One region of the Herbidospora sp. RD11066 genome, then DNA from elsewhere that is predicted to be linked to it. Evidence: riboswitches for the same ligand, from Rfam matches in the RefSeq annotation. Region 1 holds a riboswitch; each other region holds the start of a gene.
What was found. Region 1 has a riboswitch for cobalamin ahead of ACYQ78_RS29410 (hypothetical protein). Riboswitches for the same ligand answer to the same signal wherever they lie in the genome.
Positions count from the first base shown of each region.

Region 2: it holds a riboswitch for cobalamin, as region 1 does, so the genes downstream of both, cobN (cobaltochelatase subunit CobN) here and ACYQ78_RS29410 (hypothetical protein) in region 1, are expected to answer to the same signal.
Region 3: it holds a riboswitch for cobalamin, as region 1 does, so the genes downstream of both, ACYQ78_RS14255 (ribonucleoside-diphosphate reductase subunit alpha) here and ACYQ78_RS29410 (hypothetical protein) in region 1, are expected to answer to the same signal.
Region 4: it holds a riboswitch for cobalamin, as region 1 does, so the genes downstream of both, ACYQ78_RS01565 (ABC transporter substrate-binding protein) here and ACYQ78_RS29410 (hypothetical protein) in region 1, are expected to answer to the same signal.

Region 1 covers NZ_BAAGDO010000008.1:438,565-442,768, reverse strand. Annotated here, with positions in the region: gene ACYQ78_RS29420 (hypothetical protein) at 1-97, shown strand, start outside; gene ACYQ78_RS29415 (hypothetical protein) at 183-920, shown strand; gene ACYQ78_RS29410 (hypothetical protein) at 1,271-1,630, opposite strand; cobalamin riboswitch at 1,756-1,963, opposite strand; gene ACYQ78_RS29405 (hypothetical protein) at 1,960-2,295, opposite strand; cobalamin riboswitch at 2,327-2,469, opposite strand; gene ACYQ78_RS29400 (hypothetical protein) at 2,450-2,908, opposite strand; gene ACYQ78_RS29395 (hypothetical protein) at 2,983-4,140, shown strand; gene ACYQ78_RS29390 (PepSY-associated TM helix domain-containing protein) at 4,137-4,204, opposite strand, start outside.
Region 2 covers NZ_BAAGDO010000010.1:231,005-235,208, reverse strand. Annotated here, with positions in the region: gene cobN (cobaltochelatase subunit CobN) at 1-2,216, opposite strand, end outside; cobalamin riboswitch at 2,249-2,414, opposite strand; gene ACYQ78_RS32425 (hypothetical protein) at 2,464-3,465, shown strand; gene ACYQ78_RS32420 (precorrin-8X methylmutase) at 3,459-4,079, shown strand; gene ACYQ78_RS32415 (precorrin-2 C(20)-methyltransferase) at 4,079-4,204, shown strand, end outside.
Region 3 covers NZ_BAAGDO010000003.1:589,511-593,714, reverse strand. Annotated here, with positions in the region: gene ACYQ78_RS14270 (SDR family NAD(P)-dependent oxidoreductase) at 1-685, opposite strand, end outside; gene ACYQ78_RS14265 (TetR/AcrR family transcriptional regulator) at 769-1,347, shown strand; gene ACYQ78_RS14260 (MBL fold metallo-hydrolase) at 1,321-2,100, opposite strand; cobalamin riboswitch at 2,202-2,415, shown strand; gene ACYQ78_RS14255 (ribonucleoside-diphosphate reductase subunit alpha) at 2,494-4,204, shown strand, end outside.
Region 4 covers NZ_BAAGDO010000001.1:335,907-340,110, reverse strand. Annotated here, with positions in the region: gene ACYQ78_RS01575 (FecCD family ABC transporter permease) at 1-771, opposite strand, end outside; gene ACYQ78_RS01570 (hypothetical protein) at 880-1,095, opposite strand; gene ACYQ78_RS01565 (ABC transporter substrate-binding protein) at 1,352-2,281, opposite strand; cobalamin riboswitch at 2,361-2,482, opposite strand; gene ACYQ78_RS01560 (sensor histidine kinase) at 2,510-3,706, shown strand; gene ACYQ78_RS01555 (response regulator transcription factor) at 3,852-4,204, shown strand, end outside.

The sequences.
Region 1 (4,204 bases):
AGCGGTTATTGCGGCAGGCGTGGTGCTGGTAGTATTCGTACTTCACCCGATGTATATACGTCACCTAATCAAAATGCGTAGATTATGGGCACCGTAGGACAAAAGGGGGGACTTTAGTGTCAACCGCCAGGCAGGCGAAGTGGAGCAGCGGCGCATACAGCCACACACCTCGCATAGTTGCGATGAACCAAGGAAGCTTCTTGGCGGCTGCGGGCATCGAATGTTGGAAGGGGACGCTCGATGAGTTGATGGTGGCCATCAGGTCACTGCCTCAGGCAATCGGCGTCGAGCAGATATCGATCGTGCGCGCCTGGATATCGTGGACCAGTGGACAGCAGGAAGTGATATCAAACATTGATTCACTAAATCAAAGATTGGAAGGTGCAACACTTGAGGAAATTTTCTCTCTTCGGGTCGAAGTAGCATCGAGCCCGCAGGGAATATCTGGACTCGTAGTTGCTCGCCAGCGAATACCTGGACTTCTGGTTAACGTCAACGGAAACGACCAAGCAAAGGTACTCGGAGTTACTCAGCTAGTTTTCCAGGAAATGATGATTGGTTATGTTGATCGAATGGGTGGATGGCGTGCGCCAATTTGGATACTCCTATCCCTTGCCCCAATGATGCTCGTCTCCTTTTTTATTCAAGAGAACGCCGAAAACAATGTTTCTCGTTCATTTCTCGTCATCGCAAGTGCTGCATCGGCTATAATGATCTTGGGGTTAGGTTATCGAATGCTGCAACATTCGATCGCTTTTACTCTTGTGCAAGTCCTGCCCCGCAAGCGAGGAAGTGCCCTTCTTGAGTGGGCGATAAAGAAATATAGAATACCTGCAATCAAATGGCTCGCTGGCCTCGTCGGGGTAATTTTGGTTGGAATTGCTACCAATAAAATCGCCGATTGGATCCCCTGGCCCTAATTTGACCATTGGGTTTGATGGACTTGTTCTCGTGAACAGGTGACGTACCGATGTCACGTCAGTATGGCCCCGAACATGATTTGCGCGGCGGCGCGGTCCGTGACCGGCCGAAGAGCCGCAGCGCGGACCGCGACCGCCAAGCGCGCGGCACGCCGCAGGCGGGCCGCCTTGACCCTGTAGTGAAAATCCTCGCGGCCGTGTGCTCCCTACCGATCTTGCAGACATCTCGCCAAACGGGAAGACTGCCCGAGGTTCATGTAGTGGTGCTGGTCAACGACACAAACGCCTAACCTGGACCGCTCGGTGCCTAGTCTCTGGCCCTCGAAGTCCTTGTTGCCTTTGTGCACCAACTACTGATAGTTGGTGTCGAACCACTTGGTCATCTCCAGCGGCGCGACGTCCTGCGTTCCCCGCGCCATGGCGAAGTAGCCGTCGAGCGCGTCGGCCGCCACGGCGGCGCGGTGCCTGTCGGGGATGGCGCCGACCATGACGGTGGTGTCGAGCACATGGTCGTACAGGGAGAAATCACCGGTGGGAACCTCGGCCAGACCCGATTCCACCATGTCGCGCCAGTTGGCGCGACGCAGGGTGGCGGCGGTGGCGCGCAGGTCGCCGGCGCTGAGACGACCGGCCCAGTAGCCCTCGACGGCCTTCTTGAGTTCCCGGTCGGCGCCCTGTCGTGGGTAGCCGTAGACGGTGGCGAGTGTCACGAAACTCTCCTTCGCGAGTCACGGAAGACATCCGATCGCACTCGAACGAAGGCACGGCCACGGCACGGAACCACGCCCGCCCGCTGCGCCGGCCCGCCCTCGAGGCCATCGACGTTTCCGCGCGCGGCCGCGCGCGGGCAGTGGCAGGTCTTCGGACTCGTGGGCGTCGTGCTCGTTCCTACTGGCCGTCGCTTCCCCGGCCCCAAGGCCGAGTGCTGGTTGACGGCGGTCGTTCCCACTCACCGCTGCGGGGCAGTCCCGGATTCACACCGGGTTCCCTCTTGCGACTCCCCGCCTGGCTGACAGGGCGAACCGACTGCGCTCCCACCCTACGGCCGGCGGCGGGGCGGCCGGAACCGGTGGAGTTCGAGGATCGCGGGTAACGGCACCAGACCCGGGCCGCCCGCGCTGATCCACGCCGCGATGTCGGCGGTCGCGTTCTCGTCGTTGACGAAGGCGAGCCACACCGGCCGCCCTCCGGCGGCGCGGCCCTCCGGCGTCGGCTGCACGACGACGACGTTGGCCTGGTCGCACACGTCGAGGCAGTCGGTCACGCGGACCTCGGCGACCTCGCCCAACAACCTGATCTGCTCGTCGTGGTCGAGATGGGGCACTTTGCGGGCGCTGCCGCAGCAGCAGTCCCGGCATACCGTGATCCTCTTCACACGGGCCTCTCTCGGGGAGATCCGCCCCGGCTGGTGAGGAGGCGACCGCGTGAGTCTCTGGCTCCCGGTGCTCACGCACCGGTCACAGTGGCGGGACCGCGCCGGATTCGCACCGGTTTCCTCAGTCCGCGCTCGCCTTTCCCGAATTGTACGACTATGTCGCGACCAGCTCGGTGGGCAGCAGCCGCAGCCCCCGCACGACGGAGGGAGTGGCCGCGAACGCCTCCCCCACCACGGGATCGCTGTGCAGCAGGTGCGCCAGGTGCCGCAGGGCGTGCGCCGCGACGTTCTCCACCTGAAGGTCCTGCGGCGTCGGTGTCGCGGGGGCCTCGCCGCGGGCGAGCCGGTAGTCGGTCAGCAGGTCGGCGGGAGAGGCCGGGTCGGGGTCGGGGCAGACGGCGTAGGTCAGCACCAGCCTCCCGTGTGCCTCGTAGCGCCAGCTCGTGGAGTGCACTACCGTGACCGCGTCGCCGGCCGCGACCTCCGCGTGGCGGCGGGCGGCCTGGTCGGGGGTCTCGCCGTCGCGCAACGTGGTCTCCAGCCGGCGGTACCGCCAGCCGAGGTCGTCGGCGCGCAATGCCAGGATCTCCACTGACAGCGGTACGAGCCCCACGAGCTTCCTCCCACTTGTTGCAACTGATATGCAGCAGCGTACCGATCGCAGGTTGTGGACGAGAGGCGGAGACCATGGCCGGACTGTTCGTGCTGATGGGGTCGGGTGAGACCAGCCCCACCATGGTCGAGGTCCACCGGTCGGCGGCCCGCGCGCTGGGTGGGCGGCCCCGGGCGGTGCTGCTGGACACCCCTTACGCGTTCCAGGAGAACGCGGCCGACATCTCGGCCCGTGCCCGTGACTACTTCGCCCGCAGCGTCGGTCTCGACGTGGCCGTCGGCGCCGACGTCGCGGGGGCCGACTGGGTGTTCTCCGGCCCCGGCAGCCCGACCTACGCGCTCGACCGCTGGTCGGAGGGCCCGCTCGGCGCCGACCTGCGGTCACGGGTGGCGGCCCGCGAAGGTGTCACCGTGCTCGCCTCCGCCGCCGCGTGCACCGCCGGGGTCGCCACCGTTCCCGTGTACGAGATCTACAAGGTCGGCGCGCCCCCGCACTGGCGGGAGGGCCTCGACCTGCTCGGTCCCCTCGGGCTGCGGGCCGTCGTGATCCCCCACTACGACAACACCGAGGGCGGCACCCACGACACGCGCTACTGCTACCTCGGCGAGCGCCGCCTGACCCTGATGGAGGCCGAGCTCGACGACGACGTCTCCGTGCTCGGCCTCGACGAACACACCGCCGTCACCGTCGACCTCGGCACCGGACGGGTGACCGTGGCCGGCCGGGGCGGCCTGACCATCCGCCGCCACGGCGTGCAGACCCGGCTGCCCGCCGGGACCGTCACCGACCTGGCCGGGCTGCGCGACCTCGCCCACGGCGCCGCCGTCGCCGCTTCCCCGCCCGCTCCCCCGGCGACCGCGGCCGACGTTACGCTCGCCGAGGTGATGAGCGGCTGCGCCGACCGCTTCACCTCGGCGCTGGCCGGCTACGACGGCCCGGAGGCGGCCGCGGCCGTGCTCGACCTGGAGGCGGAGATCCTCCGGTGGTCGGCCGACACCGAGGCCGACGAGGGCGGCGTCGAGCAGGCCCGCGACGCCCTCCGGCTGATGATCGCCAAGCTCGGCGCGTCGGCGGGGCACACAGACCGCGTCGTCGCGGCCGTCGTCGCCCTCCGCGCCGAACTCCGCGCGAGGGGCGACTACCGGGCGGCCGACGAGCTCAGGCGGGCGCTCGCGACCGCCGGTGTGACCGTTCAGGACGCGGGCGACGGCCCGAGGTGGGAGCTCCTCTAACGCGTCTCGGCGCCGACGGCGACCGGGGCCTCCTCCTCCGGCGCGGGTGGGTCGAGCGTGTCGG
Region 2 (4,204 bases), on a different contig from region 1:
TCGCCGGCCCACATCTGCTTGGCCCGCAGGATCGCGAGGACCAGGTCGATTCTCGCTTCGCCAGAAGGGACCTGGCCGAGGACGTGCAGGCCGTCGCGGATCTGGACGTCCTTGACCTCGCACAGCCAGCCGTCGACGTGCAGGAGGAAGTCGTCGAACTCGGCGTCGTGGGGGCGGTCGTCCAGGCCGAGGTCGTGGTCGAGGCGGGCGGCCTGGATGAGCGTCCAGATCTGGGCGCGGACGGCCGGGAGCTTGGCCGGGTCCATGGCGGCGATGGAGGCGTGCTCGTCGAGGAGCTGCTCCAGGCGGGCCATGTCGCCGTAGGTCTCGGCGCGGGCCATCGGGGGCACGAGGTGGTCGACCAGGGTGGCGTGGGCGCGGCGTTTGGCCTGGGTGCCCTCGCCCGGGTCGTTCACGAGGAAGGGGTAGATGAGCGGCAGGTCGCCGAGGGCGGCGTCGGGGCCGCAGGCGGCCGACAGGCCGGCCGACTTGCCGGGGAGCCATTCGAGGTTGCCGTGCTTGCCGACGTGCACGACGGCGTCGTACCGGTTCGACAGCCAGTGGTAGGCGGCCAGGAAGTGGTGGCTGGGCGGCAGGTCGGGGTCGTGGTAGATGGCGATGGGGTTCTCGCCGAAGCCGCGCGGCGGCTGGACCATGACGACGACGTTCTCGTCCTGGAGGGCGGCGAGCACGATGTCGTCGCCGTCGACGAACAGCTCTCCCGGGGCGGGGCCCCAGTGCCGCTCCATCGCCTCGCGGAGGTCGGCGGGCAGGCCGTCGAAGTGCCGCCGGTAGACGTCCTTGTGGATGCGGACCGGGTTGCCGGCGAGTTGCTCGTCGGTGAGCCAGTCGGGGTCCTGGCCGCCCGCGGCGATCAGGGCGTGGATGAGGGCGTCGCCGTCCTGGGCGGCCACGCCGGGGAAGTCGCCGATCTTGTACCCGGCCTCGCCCATGGCCCGCAGCAGCCGGACCACGCTGCGCGGGGTGTCCAGGCCGACGGCGTTGCCGATGCGGGAGTGCTTGGTCGGGTAGGCCGACAGCATGATCGCCACGCGGCGCTCTTCGACGGGGATGTGGCGCAGCCGGGCGTGCCGGACCGCCACTCCCGCCACCCGGGCGGCGCGCTCGGGGTCGGCGGCGTAGACGGTGAGGCCGTCGGGGTCGATCTCCTTGAACGAGAACGGGACCGTGATGATCCGGCCGTCGAACTCGGGGATGGCGATCTGCGAGGCCGCGTCCAGCGGGGACAGCCCGTCGTCGGCGGCCTCCCAGGTGGCGCGGTCGGTGGTCAGGCAGAGCCCCTGGAGGATCGGGATGTCGAGATCGGCCAGCGCGCCGACGTCCCACGCCTCGTCCTCGCCGCCCGCCTGCGCGGTCGCGGGCCGGGTACCCCCCGCCGCCAGCACGGTGACGATCAGCGCGTCACACTCGCTCAGCGTCTCGATCAGCCCGGCCTCGGCGGTGCGCAGCGAGGCGCAGTAGACGGGCAGGGGACGTCCACCGGCTTGGACAATCGCTTCGGACAAAGTCCGGATGAAAGAGGTGTTGCCGGCGACGTGATGGGCGCGGTAGTAGAGGATCCCAACCACCGGTTGTCCTGAAATTTCCGGACTGCGCGCAGCGCTGTCCGGACCCCCCGCACCCTGCGCGCCAACCTTTGCCGCTGCTTCCGCAGTTTGCCCTGTCCGTGTTTCTGCCGCCGTGCTCGGCTCCGCCACGTGGCTTTCGGGATCGGGCCGAACACCCGGATCTGCCGAAATTTCGGGCAATGCATGGGGAGGGGTGACGCTGAGGCCGGCAGTCTCGCCAAGGCCCCACGACGGCAGTGCGGCCGGAGGGGCGAAGCCGTTTCCGGTCAGGAGCAGGGTGTCGCTGAGGAAGTTGTGCAGTTCGGTCAGGTTGGCGGGGCCGCCGTGGGCCAGGTAGGCGTGGGCCTCGGCGCACACGCCGCTCGGGACCGTCGAGAGCTCCATCAACTCCGCGTCGGGGGCCTGTTCGCCGCCCAGCACCACAACCGGCTTCCCGCCGGCCAGGAGGATGTCCAGGCCCTCTTCGTAGGCGCGGCGGCCGCCCAGCAACCGGACCACGATCACGTCGGCGTCGTCGAGTAACGACGTCGGGTCGGGGGTTCGGGAGGGGTTCGCCAACCGGTAGGGGGCGCCGCTCGCGCGGGCGCTCAGGAGGTCGGTGTCCGATGTGGACAGCAAAACGATCATGGCGAGCCCTCCCTCGGGGTCCGCGCCCCGGGTCGTGTGTTCAGGTGACGGCCGAGTCTCCTGGCTCCCGGATCAGGGCTCACCCCGGCCTTCCCTGTGACAGTGGCCGTTGGTGGGGTTCGCTCCCCGGTGACAGTGGCGGGACCGCGCCGGATTCACACCGGCTTCCTCGTTTGTGCCGTCGCCCGATGAGACTACGGGACTCCCCCGGCTTGCAAGACCCACGGGGGGCTTTACCATCCTCGACGTGGCCATTACCGGACATTCCTCGCGCGACGCCTGTCCCGGCGCGCTCCAGGTCCATCAGGCGGCGGACGGGCCGCTGGCCCGGGTCCGGCTGCCCGGAGGCGACCTGACCGGGGCGCAGCTCGCGGTCCTCGCGACCGCCGGCGGGGGCGTGCTGGAGCTGACCTCGCGCGCGAACATCCAGGTCAGAGGGGTCGACGACCCGGCCGGGTTCGCCGAGGCGATCGCGGCGGCGGGGCTGCTGCCGTCGGCCTCCCACGAGCGGGTGCGCAACATCGTCGCCTCGCCGCTGTCCGGTTCCGCCGCTTTCCGCGCGCTGGTGAAGGGTCTCGACGAGGCGATCTGCGCCGTACCGGAACTGGCCGATCTGTCCGGGCGGTTCCTGTTCGCGGTCGACGACGGCTCCGGGGATGTGGCGGGTCTCGGCGCCGACGTGGTGCTGATGTCCCGCGGTGAGCACTTCGCCGTCTTCGCCGGAACCACCGATCTTTCTTTACGGCTACCGCCCACTGAGGCGATCCACGCAGCGGTCCACGTCGCGCAGACCTTCCTCCGGCTCTCCGAGGGCGAATGGCGTATCCCCGAGGGCACCTTCCCGGGACCGAAGGCGACCTTCCCCGAACCCCGGACCAGCGGCTACGTCGGCGACTTCGGCGCGATGACCGGCGCCCTGGTCCCCCTCGGCCGCCTGACCGCCGCCCAGGCGCTGGTGCTGGCCGAGGCCGAGTGGCTGCGGATCACGCCCTGGCGCACCCTGCTCGTCCCCGCGGGCACCCGCCTGCCCGAGGGGCTGATCACCGACCCCGGCAGCCCCTGGCTCCACGTCACCGCCTGCACCGGCTCGCCCGGCTGCGCGAAGTCGCTGAGCGACGTGCAGGCGGACGCCCGGCCCATCGGCGTGCCCGTCCACTGGTCCGGCTGCGCGCGCAGGTGCGGGCGGCCCAGGGGCGAGGTCACCGACCTGATCGCCACCCCGTCCGGCTACCAGCGGAGCGCATCGTGACCTACATCAAGGACGGCGCCGAGATCTACCGCCAGTCCTTCGCCACCATCCGCGCCGAGGCCGACCTGTCGGCCCTGCCGCCCGACGTGGCGCGGGTCGCGGTCCGCATGATCCACGCCTGCGGCATGACCGACCTGCCCGGCGACATGGCCTGGTCGGACGGGGTCGTCGCGGCGGCCAGGAAGGCGCTGGACGCGGGCGCGCCGATCCTCTGCGACGCCAACATGGTCGCGGCGGGGGTGACGCGGAAGCGGTTGCCGTACAAGAACGAGGTTCTGTGCACCCTCGCGGACCCGCGCGTTCCGGCGCTGGCGGCGGAGCTCGGGACGACCCGCAGCGCGGCGGCGCTGGAGCTGTGGCGCGAGCGGATGGGCGGCGCGGTGGTGGCGGTCGGGAACGCGCCGACGGCGCTGTTCCGGCTGCTGGAGATGGTCGCCGAGGGGGCGCCGCGACCGGCGGCGGTGATCGGGATCCCGGTGGGGTTCATCGGCGCGGCCGAGTCGAAAGACGCGCTGGCCGCCTCTGACCTGGAGTTTCTGGTGGTTCGCGGTCGCCGTGGCGGCAGCGCGATGACGGCGGCGGCGCTCAACGCCATCGCCAGTGACGAGGAATGATGACCGGAACGCTCTACGGCGTGGGCCTCGGCCCCGGCGACCCCGAACTGGTGACCGTGAAGGCGGCCCGGCTGCTCGGCGAGGCCGGGGTGATCGCCTACCACAGCGCCCGGCACGGCCGCAGC
Region 3 (4,204 bases), on a different contig from region 1:
TGGACGCCCCCTGCTCGGGCGTCTTCCACCCGGGCGGTACCTCCAGGACGTTCCCCTGCTCGTCCTTCGCGCCGACGAAGTCGAGCTGGGCGTCGTCGAGGTGCCGCTGGAGGTTGGTCATGATCCCGCCCGGATGCGCGGCGTTGACGAGGAGTCCGGGCCACCGCCGCGCCGCCCCCACCGCGAACAGCACGTTGGCCGTCTTCGACTGCGCGTAGGCCTGCCACGGGTCGTAGGCCCGCCGCTCGAAGTGGACGTCGTCGAAGTGCACCGGAGACATCAGGTGGGCGGCCGAGGCGACCACCACGATCCTGCCCCCGTCGGGGATCGAGGGCCGCAGGCCGATGGCCAGCGCGGCGTGCCCGACGTGGTTGGTGGCGAACTGCAACTCCCACCCGTCGCCGGTACGCGTGAGCTCCGGCAGCGCCATGATCCCCGCGTTGTTCACCAGGACGTCGAGCGGCCCGTCCCAGGCGTCCGCGAAGGAACGCACCGACCCGAGATCGGCCAGGTCGAGCCGCCCGACCGCCACCTTCCGCCCGGTCGCCTCGCGAATCCGCTCGGCGGCGACGAGACCGCTCTCCGGATTCCGGACCGCGAGGGTCACCTCGGCCCCGGCGCGGGCCAGGCCGAGCGCGGTCTCGTATCCGATGCCGGAAGCCCCGCCGGTCACCACTGCGCGCATGATCGATCCCTTCGATGGATTAAACCAACCAGATGGTTTAGTTAACCATAGAATCCAACCGGTTGGTTTAGAATCCAGGTGTGATGGCCTACGACTCCGCCGCGACCCGTGCCCGCCTGCTCGACGCCGCCTACGACGAGTTCGTCGAACGCGGTCTGGCCGGCGCCCGGGTCGACCGCATCGCCAAGGCGGCGGAGGCCAACAAGCAGGCCATCTACGCCTACTTCGGGTCGAAGGACGCCCTGTTCGACGCCGTCCTCGACGCCCGCCTGCGGGTCCTGGCCGACGTCGTCCCGTTCACCCCGTCCGACCTGCCGGGCTACGCGGCGGCGCTGTTCGACCGGTTCGCCGAAGATCCCGGCCTGCTGCGGCTGACCCAGTGGAAGACCCTGGAGCACCCCGACGCCTCCGAGGCCGAACTCGCCGCCCACCTGGGCAAGTCGGGGGAGGTCTCCGAGGCGCTGGGCCTCGACGCCGAGCGCGGCATGGACGCCCTGATGATCGCCCTGGCCGTGGCCCAGGCGTGGAGCATCACCCCGCCCGCCATCCGCACCCTCGGCGCCCCCCACGACGAGGCGCGCCGGGCCCGCCATCGCAGGGCGGTCGTCGCGGCGGTGGGGGCGTACGTGAAGACCCTAGAAACTGAAGGAATCACCGGCTGACAGCAGCACCAGCCGGTCGTCGAGTTCGTACTTCTCGAAGGCGTCCCACAGGTCGCCGGGGCCTTCGGTGAAGTGCTGCCAGCCGTCCATGTGGACGGGGATCACCACTTCGGCGCCCATGATCAGCGTCGCCTCCACGACCTCCTCGGCGGTGAAGGTCAGGAAGCCGTCGACCAGCGGGGTCCGCGCGGCCCCGGCGAAGAAGAGGCCCGCGTCCATCGGCCCGAGGCGCTCGGTGATCTCCCTGGTGGCTTCGAGGTCGGCGTTGTCGCCGCTCACGTAGATCGCGGGTAGATCGAAAGCGGTCAGCACGAAGCCCGTCACCGGCCCGGTGAGATCTTCCGTGCCCGGTGGGCCGTGCCGGGCGGGCACCCACGTGATGCGCAACGAGCCGCCGTCGGGGCGTTCGAAGGTCTGGTGCTCCCAGGACGTCAGCCCGGTGATGTCCTCGCCGAGCCGTGCGGCGGCCTCGGGGGTGGTGAGCACTTCGGGCACCTCGTCGAGCAGGGCCCGGCCCGAACGGTCGAGGTTGTCGGCGTGCTGGTCATGGGAGAGCAGGACGATGTCGAGATCGCCCAGTTCCTCCAGTGAGACGGCGGGACCGGCGGTCTTGATGAGGGTGCGGGTGCCGCTGGCGATCGGTCCGGGCCCGTCGAAGCAGGGGTCGGTGAGCAGTCGGAGGCCGCCGATCTCCAGCAGCGCGGTGGGCCCGCCGACCAGCCGTACGGTGCAGGTTTTCCGTTCGGACTCCATCATCCCATCCTGCGCACACCCGTCCAGGAGCCCTCGGGCGGGGTCACTACTAGCACAATCGGGCACCAGATGTTGATGTGGCAGCTGAGATCGATCCCATATATGGTGTCCCACGCGTTGGTTCGCCTCACCGGCCAGGTGGGGCGTCGCAAGAGGGAACCCGGTGCGAATCCGGGACTGCCCCGCAGCGGTGAGTGGGAACGAAAGCCGTCATCGAGCACTGGATCCTTCGAGGGTCTGGGAAGCGACGGCCGGTAGGCGCTCGTACAGAGCACGCCCGCGAGTCCGAAGACCTGCCAACCGCTTTGGACCGAGGCCGCGTGGGACGGCCCCGCCCGGTGCCCTCGTGCCCGCGCGCCTCGGTGTGTTCGCGAGGAGAGGACGAGCGCGGGAATGCGCATCAAGAAGCGCGACGGATCACTCGAACCGGTCGACGTGACCAGGATCGTGCGTGCGGTCGAAGGCTGTTCCGGCGGGCTCGCCGACGTCGAGCCGCTCCGGGTCGCCACCAGGACCATCAGCGGCCTGTACGACGGCGCCACCACCGCCGAACTCGACCGTCTGTCGATCCAGACCGCCGCCGAGATGATCGGCGAGGAGCCGCAGTACTCCCGGCTGGCCGCACGGTTGCTGGCGGCGTACATCACCAAAGAGGTGGACGCCGACACGTTCAGCCAGTCGATCAAGGAAGGCCACGCCCTCGGCCTGATCGGCGACCCCACCGCCGCCTTCGTGGCCGACCACGCCGACCTGCTCGACGCCGTGGTCGACCCGGCCAACGATCACCGCTTCGAATACTTCGGTCTCAGAACCGTGTACGACCGCTACCTGCTCCGCCACCCCCAGACGCGGTTGCCCGTCGAGACCCCCCAGTTCTGGCTCCTCCGGGTCGCCTGCGGCCTCGCCCAGACCCCCGAGGAAGCGGTCGAGCTCTACCGCCTGATGTCGTCGCTGGCCTATCTGCCCAGCTCGCCGACGCTGTTCAACTCGGGCACCGGGCACACCCAGATGTCGTCGTGCTACCTGGTCGACTCTCCCCGCGACGAACTCGGCTCGATCTACGACCGGTACGCCCAGGTCGCCCACCTGTCGAAGTTCGCCGGCGGCATCGGCATCTCCTGGTCGCGGGTCCGGTCGAGGGGCGCCCTGATCAAGGGCACCAACGGCCACTCGAACGGGATCGTCCCGTTCCTGCGCACCCTCGACGCCTCGGTGGCGGCGGTGAACCAGGGCGGCCGCCGCAAGGGCGCCGCGTGCGTCTACCTGGAGCCCTGGCACCCCGACGTCGAGGAGTTCCTGGAGCTCAAGGACAACACCGGCGAGGACGCCCGCCGCACCCACAACCTCAACCTGGCCAACTGGATCCCCGACGAGTTCATGCGCCGCGTCGAGGCCGACCAGACGTGGTCGCTGTTCGACCCCAACGACCTGCCCGAACTGCCCGACCTGTGGGGCGACGCCTTCGACGAGGTCTACCGGAAGGCCGAGGCCGACGGCCGCGCGGTCCGCCAGATCCGCGCCCGCGACCTGTACGCCAAGATGATGCGCACCCTGGCCCAGACCGGCAACGGCTGGATGACCTTCAAGGACGTCTCCAACCGCACCTGCAACCAGGCCGCCGAGCCGCAGAACGTGGTGCACCTGTCGAACCTGTGCACCGAGATCATCGAGGTCTCCAACGACGAGGAGACCGCGGTCTGCAACCTGGGCTCCGTCAACCTGGCCGCCCACCTGGCCGACGGCGGCATCGACTGGGCCAAGCTGCGCCGGACCGTGAGAACGGCGGTCGTCTTCCTCGACCGCGTGATCGACATCAACTACTACCCGACCCAGCAGGCCGCGGCGAGCAACCCCCGCTGGCGCCCGGTCGGCCTCGGCCTGATGGGCCTCCAGGACGTCTTCTTCGCCCTGAAGCTCCCCTTCGACTCCCTTGAGGCCCGCGAGCTCAGCACGAAGATCTCCGAGGAGATCTACCTCGCCGCCCTCGACACCTCGGCCGACCTCGCGGCCGAGCACGGCCCGCACCCGGCGTACCGGGAGACCTGGGCCGCGCGCGGAAAACTCCAGCCCGACCTGCACGGCCTCAGCCCCGAGTGGACCGCGC
Region 4 (4,204 bases), on a different contig from region 1:
CCCTCCGGCCGACACGGCGGCGGCGGTGGCCAGCGAGGCCGCGACCAGCACGACCAGCCGCACCCGCCCGGCCCGCACCCCCAGCGCGGAGGCCTCGTCGTCACCGACCGACAGCACGTCGAGCAGCCGCCCGTGCACCAGCAGGATCGCAGCGGCAACGGCGGCGTAGGGCGCACACCTGACCACCTGATCCCACCCGCCGCCGACGTCGCCGAGGATCCAGGCGTAGACGCGCTGGAGCTCCTCGACCTTGAGCTGCTGGAGGAAGGTCTGGATGGCGGTGAGGAACGAGGTCACCGCGACTCCGGCGAGCACGAGCGTGGCGGTCCCGCCACCTCTCGTGGCGGTATGCCCGAGCCCGTAAGCCAGCAGCACCCCGCCGACCGCCCCGCAGAACGCCGCGAGCGGCACCCCGACCCCGTCGCCCGCGACCACGATGACCAGCGTGACGGTCAGCCCGGCTCCGGCGGCGGCGCCGAGCAGATAGGGATCGGCCAGCGGATTGCGGAACACGCCCTGGTACCCGGCGCCCGCGACCGCCAGCAGCCCACCGACCATCGCCCCGAGCAGCACCCGGGGCAACCGCAACTCGAACAGCACCCCGTTCTCCAACGGGGTGAGCCCGGAGGCGACATCCACGAACGGCAGCCGATCGACCAGCGCCAGCACCACCCCCTTCAGGGGCAGCCCGGCGGCACCGACCATGAGACCCGCGGCCATACAGGCGACCAGGACCACGGCAGCCGCCCCGATCCAGAAATTTCGAGACATCAGCCTGCGGCCTGACCGGAGCGCAGCACGGTCATCGACCGGCGTGCTTGACCTGAACCGGCTCGCGAACGACGCGATTGCGGCAAGTCCTGACCCGAACCGGCACGATCACCGCACAGCGGCGACGGCTCCGCGCCTGAGCGTGAACCCGCTCGGACCCAGCACCCTGAACTCACACGTGAACCAGCCCCGCCCCAGCACCCCCAGCTCGGACGTGAACCAGCCCCGCCCCAGCACCCCGAGCTTGCACGTGGACCAGCCCCGCCCCAGCCCCCCGCGTTTCGGTGTGAACCAACTCGTTCCCGGCATCGCGTGCTTGGACATGCAGCCACTCCGTCGTGGCTTTGGGGCCGCCCGTGGTTTCGTCCCGGCCTCATGCGGCTGTCGGTCGGCGGTCGCGCGCTGAACGGGCTCGGTCGTGGCGTTCTGCCGGAAGGCCTTGGGGCGGCGAGGCGCGGAAAGGGGCGTTTGGGCATCGGCCCGTGCTCTTGGCCAGGCCTCATGCGGCTGTCGGTCGGCGTTCGCGCGCTGGCAAGGGCTCCGTGCCAAACGGCCGAGCGGAATGGGAGGCGGTCGGGCATCAGCCGGCGGCCTTGGCCACCCCGGCGCCGATGGCCTCGGCCAGGTCTACGACGCGGGGGCCCCAGCGGGAGGCGATGTCGTCGTCGAGTTCGACCACGTCGCCGTTCTTGACGGCCTTCAGGCCGCCCCAGCCGGGGCGCTTCGCGAGGGCTTCGGCGTTCTGCTGGCAGCACTTCACGTCGGCCAGGAAGATCAAATCAGGGTCGGCCTTGGCGACGAACTCGGCCGACAGTTTGGGGTAGCCACCGGCCGCGTCGGGGGCCTCGTCGGCGATGTTGACCAGGCCGAACAGGGCGTAGATCTGGCCGATGAAGGTGGTCGAGGTCGCGGCATACGGAGTGACGTCGAGCTCGTGGTAGTACGTCAGTTTCGCCTGGGGAGCGGCGGCGGCCAGGTCGGCGAGCTTCTGCTTCATCCCCGTCACGACCTCGTCGGCCTTGGCGCGGTTGCCGGTGGCGGTGCCGAGGTTCTCGATCTCCGTGTACGCGTCGTCGATCTTGGTGGCGGCCGACAGGACCAGTACCGGCACGCCGACCTTGCCAAGCCCGGCCACGACGCCTTCGAGGTCGTTGGAGACGATCACCAGGTCGGGCTGCTCGGCGGTGATGGCCTCGACGTTGGGCTTGAAGCCCGACAGGGCGGTCTTGGGCGCCTCGGGCGGGAAGTTCGACTGGTCGTCGACCGCGACGACCTGCGGCCCGGCGCCGATCGCGAACAGCGACTCGGTGGCCGTGGGCGACAGCGACACGACCCGTTGCGGCCTTTCCGCGATCGTGACGGCGCCGTTGGCGGCCTGCACGGTCACCGGGAAGGGGCCGCTGCTCTGAGCGGCGGGAGAAGCGGGGGTCGCGGTGTCGGCACTGCTGCAACCGGACAGCAGGGTGACACCCAGCAACACACCCGCGAGAGCCGTACGCAAGGGCCTCACGAGGTTCCTCCGAAGGGGGTTGCCGGAACGAGAGACCCGGGGACGGATCACCCTTTCCACGAGGGCGGATGGCGTCGGCGACGACACAGGCGACCTGGCTGCCCTCCGGGGAGGAGGGTTCACAGTTGCGGGAACAGCGCCGGGTTCACACCGGACTTCGCTGCGGCGTCACGCGCCCATACCGTACCAACAGCGATTTTGACCCGGACGTGAGGCTAGGCTGACCCCATGGTGTGGCGGGCCGTCAGGGCGACCGGGCGGCTGGTGCTCGATCTGCTGCTGGTCCCCCTGGGCTTCTTCGCCCTCCTCGGCACCGTGATCACGATGATCCTGTCGGCGACCTATCTCGGGTTGCTGCTGCTGCCGTACTCGATCCGGTTCAACCGAGCGGTCGCGTCGCTGGCCCGGCGGAACGCGGCGGCGTGGCTCGGGGAGCGGGTGACGGCGTCCTACCGGCCCGTCCAGGGAGGTCCCCTAGCGCGGGTGCGCGCCGTCACGGGTGACCCGCAGACCTGGCGGGACCTCGGGTTCTTCGTCGTCCACTCCTTCACCGGGACGATCGGCGGGATCCTGGCGATCGGGCTGTGGGGCGCGCTCGGCTGGGGGCTGTCGATCCCGATCTGGTGGTGGGCGCCGCTGCCCGAACACGCCATCTACCTGCCGTGGGCGCTCGACTCGTGGGCGCGGGTGGTGATCACCGTGCCGGTGTTCCTCGGGCTGGTCGGGGCGGTCGGGTTCCGGGTGGTGCCGAGGCTCGCCGACGGGCTGTTCCGGCTGGCCAAGGCGATCCTGGCGCCCCGGCACGTACGCCTGGCCGAACGGGTCACCGAGGCGCTCGACGCCCACGGCCACGAACTGCGCCGCATCGAACGCGACCTCCACGACGGCGCCCAGGCCCGGCTGGTCTCCATCGCCATGCGGCTCGGCATCGCCGAACGGGTGCTGGCCGACGACCCCGGCAAGGCCGCCGCGCTCATCACCGAGGCCCGGCTGAGCACCGAAGAGACGATGACCGAGCTGCGCGGCATCATCCGCGGCATGTACCCGCCGATCCTGGCCGACCGCGGCCTGCCCGGCGCGGTCGCGGCGCTGGCCGGGCGGTCGCCGGTGCCGGTCGAGGTCGAGACGGCCGACGTGGGGCGCCTCCCTGCGGCGGTCGAGGCCGCGGCCTACTTCGTGATCGCCGAAGCCCTGACGAACGTGGCCCGGCACAGCGCGGCGACCCGGGCGAGGGTGGGCGTCCAACGTACGGAAGGCAGGCTCGTGGCCGAAGTGAGCGACGACGGAAAGGGCGGCGCCGACGAACAGGGCGGATCCGGCCTCGCCGGCATCCGCCGCCGCGTCAGCGCCTTCGACGGCACGACCACCCTGACCAGCCCGCCGGGCGGGCCGACGACCTTGCGAGTGGAACTGCCATGCGAATGACGCACGGGCGCGAAGCGGGTGGGGCCGCGTTGCGCGTGACGCACGAGCGCGAAGCGGGTGGGGCCGACCTGCGCATGACATACGGGCGGGAAGCCGGTGCGGCTTCCATCATCTGGCGGAAGGGCGCGGTGCGGGTGGGGCTTACGTGCGAGTGATCATCGTGGAGGACAGCGTTCTGCTGGCCGAGGGGCTGACGCTGCTGCTCAACACCGAGGGGCACGAGGTGGTCGCCACCGTCGGGACCGCCGAGGAGTTCCACGGGGCGGTCGACGAGCACCGGCCCGACATCGCCGTGGTCGACATCCGGCTGCCGCCGACCTTCCGCGACGAGGGGGTCCGCGCGGCGATCCAGGTCCGCCGCGACCATCCGGGGCAGCCGATCCTGGTCCTCTCCCAGTACGTCGAGCAGACCTACGCGACCGAGCTGCTCGCCGGAGGCGGGGGCGGCATCGGCTACCTGTTGAAAGACCGCGTGGCCCGGGTGTCGGAGTTCGTCGA